2 regions of the Peribacillus sp. FSL M8-0224 genome follow, and region 1 is predicted to be linked to the other one. Evidence: riboswitches for the same ligand, from Rfam matches in the RefSeq annotation. Region 1 holds a riboswitch; the other holds the start of a gene.
What was found. Region 1 has a riboswitch for S-adenosylmethionine ahead of MKX49_RS22965 (5-methyltetrahydropteroyltriglutamate--homocysteine S-methyltransferase). Riboswitches for the same ligand answer to the same signal wherever they lie in the genome.

Region 1 (3,413 bases):
TAGTGATGGGAAGGCTGCGGAATTAGCCTTGAGGAATAAGCTGGAAGATAGGGTGACGGATGATATATTCGTGAAGAAAATGGAGGATGATGATGATAGCTGCAAGTAAAAAGGGAAAGTGCAGATGGCCGTTCTTTTTTTATTTGCTTTCAGTTTTAGGGTTTTAAGTATAAACCTAATCGGCACGCTTATATTGAAGCCGATTAGGTTGTTCGAATCCTGTAAATAAGTTTTAAAGTCCCCGCAAAATAATCATTCCCATACTTCTTTTGCTACATCAACGACGAATTTCAGTTTTTCCCATTGCTGTGCTTCGGTTAGCTTGTTGCCGTGATGTGTGGAGGCGAAGCCGCATTGGGGGCTTAAGCATAATTGTTCGAGCGGAACGAAGTGCGAGGCTTCTTTAATGCGTGCCTTAACAGCTTCCTTGTCCTCGATTTCCCCATTTTTTGAAGTGACGACACCCAGTACGACCCGTGCACCGCCATTTGGAATGTATTCCAATGGTTTGAAATCCCCAGAGCGTTGATCATCATATTCCAAGAAGAATCCATCCACTTTTTCTTTTGCCAATAAAGTTGGGGCGATACGGGCATAGCTTCCTTCAAACGCCCATGTCGACTGGTAGTTTCCGCGACATAGGTGGGTAGTGACGATAAGGTCTTCTGGTTTGCCTTCCAATGCGCCATTAATGACCCGAAGTGCAAGATCAATTAATTGTTCCCTCGTATATTTTCCATCCTTGAACTGGAAATCCGGAGCTGAAAGTCTGGCAATATATACATCATCCAATTGAAGATAACGCACACCTGCTTCATAAAAGGCTTTCAAAGCATGCTGATAGGCTTTGATGATATCATTTGCATAGTCTTCGATATCAGGGTAGACGTCTTCATTATGAATGCCTGCAGCAAATAATTGATTCGGACTGGGGATGGTTTGCTTGGCAACGGCACGTCCGTTCACTATTTTGTTCAATTCAATGAAATCACGAATGAAGGGATGTTCAGGGTTGAATGAAACCTTCCCGGTATTGCGAACATTATATCTCTCTGTTTCCACACCATCGAATGTGAGGCCTTTTTCAGTTACATATCCCTCGATGCCATTTAAATGTTCGAGGAAGTCAAAGTGCCACCATGTTCGTCTGAACTCACCGTCCGTAACGGCCTCTAAACCAACTTCAATTTGTTTATCGACGATCCGTTTGATTTCTTCAGTTTCAATTTCACGAAGCCGCTCAGCTGAAATGGTACCTTCCTTAAAGTCCTTTCTGGCAATATGTAAACGTTCCGGTCTTAATAAACTTCCGACGTGGTCCGCCCTGAACGGTGCTTTCGTTAATGTGATTGACATGTTGATTCCTTCTTTCCTTTTAAAAATAAAAAACCTCTCCTTAAAAATAAGAAGAGGTGTTGGCAACAAAGCTATATACTCTTCTTATCTTCAAGTTTTTACACTTCTGGAATTAGCACAGTACAAGATCAGTCTGTTGCTGAGGCATCAAAGGGCCAGTCCCTCCACCTCTCTGGATAAGAGTTGTCTATTAAATTAACTATGACTATACAGGTAGTTTTTATGAAGGTCAAGGGGGGGAGCTGGAATATTTCGAATATACCGTTTATTAATCTGGGCTGAAATGTTAACGGCATCAGGGAATCCGGCATATGCTTTGAGTGGGGAGGGGATGCAAGGATGAGTCCATTCAAAAATGGCATACCGATTACGGTAACTGAAGCCATGATAGAGAGAATCATAAAAATGAAATCATCTGGTCAGGATATTAAAGTCGAGATTACGCCAAGGCATATTGTGCTTTCCGGAATGATGGAAGTTAAAAAAATGATGTTTAAGAAAAACGTAGCTTTCCGGATTACATTAAAACCGGTTCATGTGGAAAAAAGAACGATTTCATTTGAATTAGTGGAAATGGAACCCGTTGACAGGAATTTCATCAACCAAAGGATATTTAACAGACCGCCATTTTTTGAATATGAAAAAAGAGCAATCAAAATGAATGTTAATGCTTGGAGCATCGTGAGGAAAATTCCGATTGGCACAATTAAATCGTATGAACTCGCCGAAGGTGCATTGAAAATGAATCTTTCTATATGATTTAAGGGGATATTTTACATATATCCTTAGCCGTAACCTATAAAGGGTTTGCCAGGTATGATAGTGTTAAGATGACATGGTTCATGAAAAAAATGTGTTTGATAAATCAAGCTCTTTAAAATATACTAAATGACTTGAAGTTTTGAGTTTTTCTGGGAATGAGGAGGATAATGATGGATCAGAAGATTTTGCCTGCTTCAGCAAGCATGAAGGATTTCGAAAGATTTCTAGAAAGTTCCTATGAAATAGGTGTGTTTCTTGATTTGCATATCTCACAATTGAAAAATGTAAGTATGATGGCAAAGCAGCATAATAAGAAAATGATTTATCATGTCGATTTGATCCATGGCATAAGAAGTGATGAGTACGCGACGGAATTCATTTGTCAGGAATATAACCCCTATGGGCTGATTTCGACTAAATCAAGCGTTATATTGAAGGCGAAGCAAAAGGGGGTCATTGCCATCCAGCGAATCTTTTTAATAGACTCACACGCGCTTGAGAAAAGTTATAAGCTGGTGCAGAAAACAAAGCCGGATTATATCGAAGTATTGCCGGGCGCCATGCCATGGATGATAAAAGAAGTGAAGGAACGATTGCAGACACCGATTTTTGCAGGCGGCCTCATACGTACTTCGGATGAAGTCCTGAATGCCCTTGATGCAGGGGCATCGTCAATCACCACTTCAAAAACTGAATTATGGGATATCGTCTAATAGGGAAAAATTGAAAAAAATTACAGAAAAATAGATTAATTTCTCACAAATTATTGACAGCGTTTTCATAACCTAGTATATTTTACAGTACAAGTTAATATATGTGACGGAGACTAGGAGATTCACAACAGATCTATTCATAATTTTTTTATGAAGATAGTTCTGCTGCGGATCTCCTTTTATTTGTTGGCAAGGTTTAAAAAATTATCAGGGGAGGGTTTTATCATGACTCCATTTTGGGGAGAAGTGTTAGGCACGATGATTTTAGTTTTATTCGGAGCAGGTATTGGGGCAGGTTCATCCTTAAAGGGTTCCTATGCAAAAGATGCCGGCTGGATCGTTATCACGATTGCATGGGGATTGGCTGTTACCATGGGTGTTTTTGCAGTGGGGTCCATAAGCGGGGCGCATTTAAACCCGGCGGTCACAGTTGGGTTTGCCATTATTGGAGAATTTCCATGGAGTGATGTGCCCGGTTACATCGTTGCCCAGATGATTGGCGCGATACTCGGCGCAACTCTAGTATTCCTGCACTATTTGCCACACTGGAAAGCTACGGATGATCCAGGGGCGAAGCTTGGT
Region 2 (3,413 bases), 550 kb from region 1:
TTTCGTTTCTTCGAGGGAAATGGTTGAAAAAGGAGGACAAGATGAATGGACAGGGAATCTTCATTATTAAAAGAGCATTTGTATCAGCTGGAGGAGAAATTGTTAAAATCTGAAGTTCGTACATCTCCAGAAGTGCTTTCATCCTTATTGAAAGATGATTTCTTTGAGTTCGGCAGTTCGGGTAACATATGGTCAAAAAGCGATTTTATGGGGCAAGAGGGAGCCGGAGCGGTGAACATGACATTAAGTCAATTTGAGATGCATCGATTGTCTGATGATACCGTGCTAACTACATACCGGATTTTTGATGAAGATAAGCTGGAACATACCTTAAGAAGTTCAATCTGGAAATGTGCGAATGGAAGATGGCAAATGTTTTTTCATCAAGGTACAAAAACAAAAGGGCTCCTTTAAGCTTTTTTTTTATGAAAAAGAAAGTTTTTAAATTTTGAAAGGTACATGAGTTTTCCTAGCATGAAAACTATTTCACTAAAATGATAGGGGTGGATGAAGTTGATTTTTCGTACCATTGATACGGACAAGGATAAAGATACTATCATTAATTTCCGGAAAGATTCCTTTGTTGTAAGTTTTGGAACTGATGCTGGTTTTGGAGATGAACATGCCTATTTGCAACGAATGGAAGAAAGGGTCCGCAAATTTCCGGATGGACAGGTGATCATTGAAAAGGACCAAGAACCGATTGGACAAATGGAACTTCAAATTCGGGAGTATGAAGGAACTGAAATTGGCTATGTGAATCTATTTTATCTTATTCCCGAATACCGCAGTAAAGGCCTTGGCAAGGAATTGGTTCGCTACGCAGAAAACTTTTTCAGGCAATTTAATGTATCCGAATATCACTTAAGGGTTTCTCCGGATAATCAAAGGGCGATTTCTTTATATACGAATTCAGGCATGGTGAAGATAAGGGAAGAAAATGAAAAATACCCTGTATGGAGAATGAGTAAATCATTATATTAATATAATTAAAAAGTATCAATTCACTATACTATGAAACTATTTAGAGCGATGAAAAATATGGTTGACTTTAGCGAAATTAGAATATATAGTGAAGGACATAATTAAATATAACGTTAATTCTTATCAAGAGATGTGGAGGGACTTGGCCCTATGATACCTCGGCAGCGGGTTTTTACTTTTGTAAAAATACTGTGCTAATTCCAACGGACGAAAGTTTGAAAGATAAGAAGGAGCTTTTCTTAGATAATTAATTTAAGAGTTTACTCTTTTTTATGTCTAAAAGAGGCCTCTTCTGTCTGATGACGGAAGAGGCCTCTTTTGTTTATTCAAAATGTATATGGTTATTTGGAGAATTGGTGCAATTACTCGTGAGTTTGACAGAATTTAACCCTATCATTATGAAGCGTTGCAAAGCTCTTCTCTCTGGATAAGGAATTCGTACAAATAAACAGCATGGGGGGAGATTGGATGATTGAGTTTCAAGGTGTTAAAAAGGTTTATCAAACAAAGAAACAGACTGTCGAGGCTTTGAAGGGCATTGATTTGACAGTGGAAAAGGGGGATATATTCGGGGTAGTCGGTTATAGCGGGGCCGGAAAGAGTACGTTGATCAGGTTGGTGAATTTGCTTGAACATCCTTCAGATGGTTCGGTGGTTGTTGGGGGCAAGGATTTAACCAAATTAAGCCCGAAGGAATTACGGGCAGAAAAGAAAAAAATCGGGATGATCTTTCAGCATTTCAACTTACTAAACTCAAAAACTGTTTTTGATAATATTGCCATGCCGCTGGTTTTATCGGGAACTCCAGCTAAGGAAATCAAAGAACGTGTAGGCGAGCTATTGGAGTTCGTTGGCTTATCGAGCAAAGCAAAGAGTTATCCGGAACAACTATCCGGCGGGCAAAAGCAGCGGATCGGCATTGCGAGGGCGTTGGCTACGAATCCATCGATCTTATTGTGTGATGAAGCTACGTCGGCATTGGATCCACAAACAACGAGTGCAGTTCTGCAGCTCTTAAAAAAAATTAATAAAGAATACAATATCACCATTTTGCTAATCACTCATGAGATGTCTGTCATTCGGGAAATTTGCAATAAGGTAGCGGTCATGGAGGGCGGCTGCGTCGTTGAACAAGGTTCGGTTTTCGAAGTTTTTGCCAAGCCGCAAACGGATATTGCAAAAAACTTCGTGAGAACGGTCATACATGACGAAATTCCACAAAGTTTCTTAAAAAGCATAGGGTCCCATATCCCGATTATTTGGAAAATTAATTTTATTGGAACTACTTCGGGTACTCCTTTACTTTCAACCATCTCGAAGAAATATGATGTTCATTTAAGTGTCTTATCAGCCAATATTTCTGAAATCCAGGAAACTCCTTTCGGGAATTTGATCATCGAAGTGACGGGGAGCAAAAATGAGGTCGACAAGGCTTATCAATATATTAAAGATGAGGGGATTCTCGTCCAGGAGGTGCAAGTATAAATGGGTAATACGCTTTGGGGAATGGAAATAACGGCAGACCAGCTGTCGACAGCTTTCGGTGACACACTTTATATGGTAGCCATCTCATTGATATTTTCCGGATTGATCGGGCTTCCGCTCGGTATCCTGCTTGTCATTACAAGAAAGGGTCACATCCTGGAGAATAAATGGATTTTTAATGTATTGAACCCGATCATCAATATCCTGCGGTCCGTTCCTTTCATCATCTTGCTTGTAGCACTCATTCCGTTTACAAGAATGATTGTCGGCAGTGCGATCGGAACGAATGCGGCCATTGTTCCGCTAATCTTTTACGCGGCTCCTTATATTGCCCGGCTTGTGGAAAACTCGCTGTTGGAAGTGGACAAAGGGATCATCGAGGCAGCTCAGGCGATGGGGGCGACAACATGGCAAATCATTTACCGCTTTTTGATTCCCGAGGGACTTAGTTCGTTAATCCTGACATTTACAACAGCGACTATCGGGCTTGTTGGATCTACCGCGATGGCAGGTGCCGTCGGTGCAGGCGGGGTCGGGGATTTAGCCTTGGCTTACGGTTACCAAAGGTTCGATACGATGACGATGATCGTCACAGTGGCGGCGCTCGTGATCATCGTTCAATTATTGCAATCCACCGGGAATTTTGTTTCAAGAAAAATCAGAAGAAGATAAAACTAACAGGAGGCAGGAAAAATGAAAAAAATCTTATTAACGATCATGGTATTGGCATTGGCCATCGTGGCTTCAGCATGCGGGAATGAAGAGGGTGCATCAGGGAGTTCGGGTGATGTGAAAACAGTGAAAGTCGGTGTCAGCAGCGGGGATACGAGAACATGGGAATACATTGTCGACTTGGCGAAAGAGGACGGACTTAATATCGAACTGGTCACTTTCAATGATTATATCCAACCGAACCTTGCGTTAAGCGAAGGTGAAATTGATGC

Region 2: another riboswitch for S-adenosylmethionine. It lies ahead of MKX49_RS20075 (methionine ABC transporter ATP-binding protein); the one in region 1 lies ahead of MKX49_RS22965 (5-methyltetrahydropteroyltriglutamate--homocysteine S-methyltransferase).

The regions. Positions count from the first base shown of each region.
Region 1 covers NZ_JBBOOJ010000001.1:4,719,418-4,722,830, reverse strand. Annotated here, with positions in the region: gene MKX49_RS22970 (hypothetical protein) at 1-109, shown strand, start outside; gene MKX49_RS22965 (5-methyltetrahydropteroyltriglutamate--homocysteine S-methyltransferase) at 253-1,356, opposite strand; SAM riboswitch class I at 1,438-1,539, opposite strand; gene MKX49_RS22960 (hypothetical protein) at 1,696-2,115, shown strand; gene MKX49_RS22955 (glycerol-3-phosphate responsive antiterminator) at 2,289-2,831, shown strand; gene MKX49_RS22950 (MIP/aquaporin family protein) at 3,057-3,413, shown strand, end outside.
Region 2 covers NZ_JBBOOJ010000001.1:4,168,808-4,172,220, reverse strand. Annotated here, with positions in the region: gene MKX49_RS20085 (nuclear transport factor 2 family protein) at 46-414, shown strand; gene MKX49_RS20080 (GNAT family N-acetyltransferase) at 508-984, shown strand; SAM riboswitch class I at 1,102-1,213, shown strand; gene MKX49_RS20075 (methionine ABC transporter ATP-binding protein) at 1,453-2,469, shown strand; gene MKX49_RS20070 (methionine ABC transporter permease) at 2,491-3,141, shown strand; gene MKX49_RS20065 (MetQ/NlpA family ABC transporter substrate-binding protein) at 3,163-3,413, shown strand, end outside.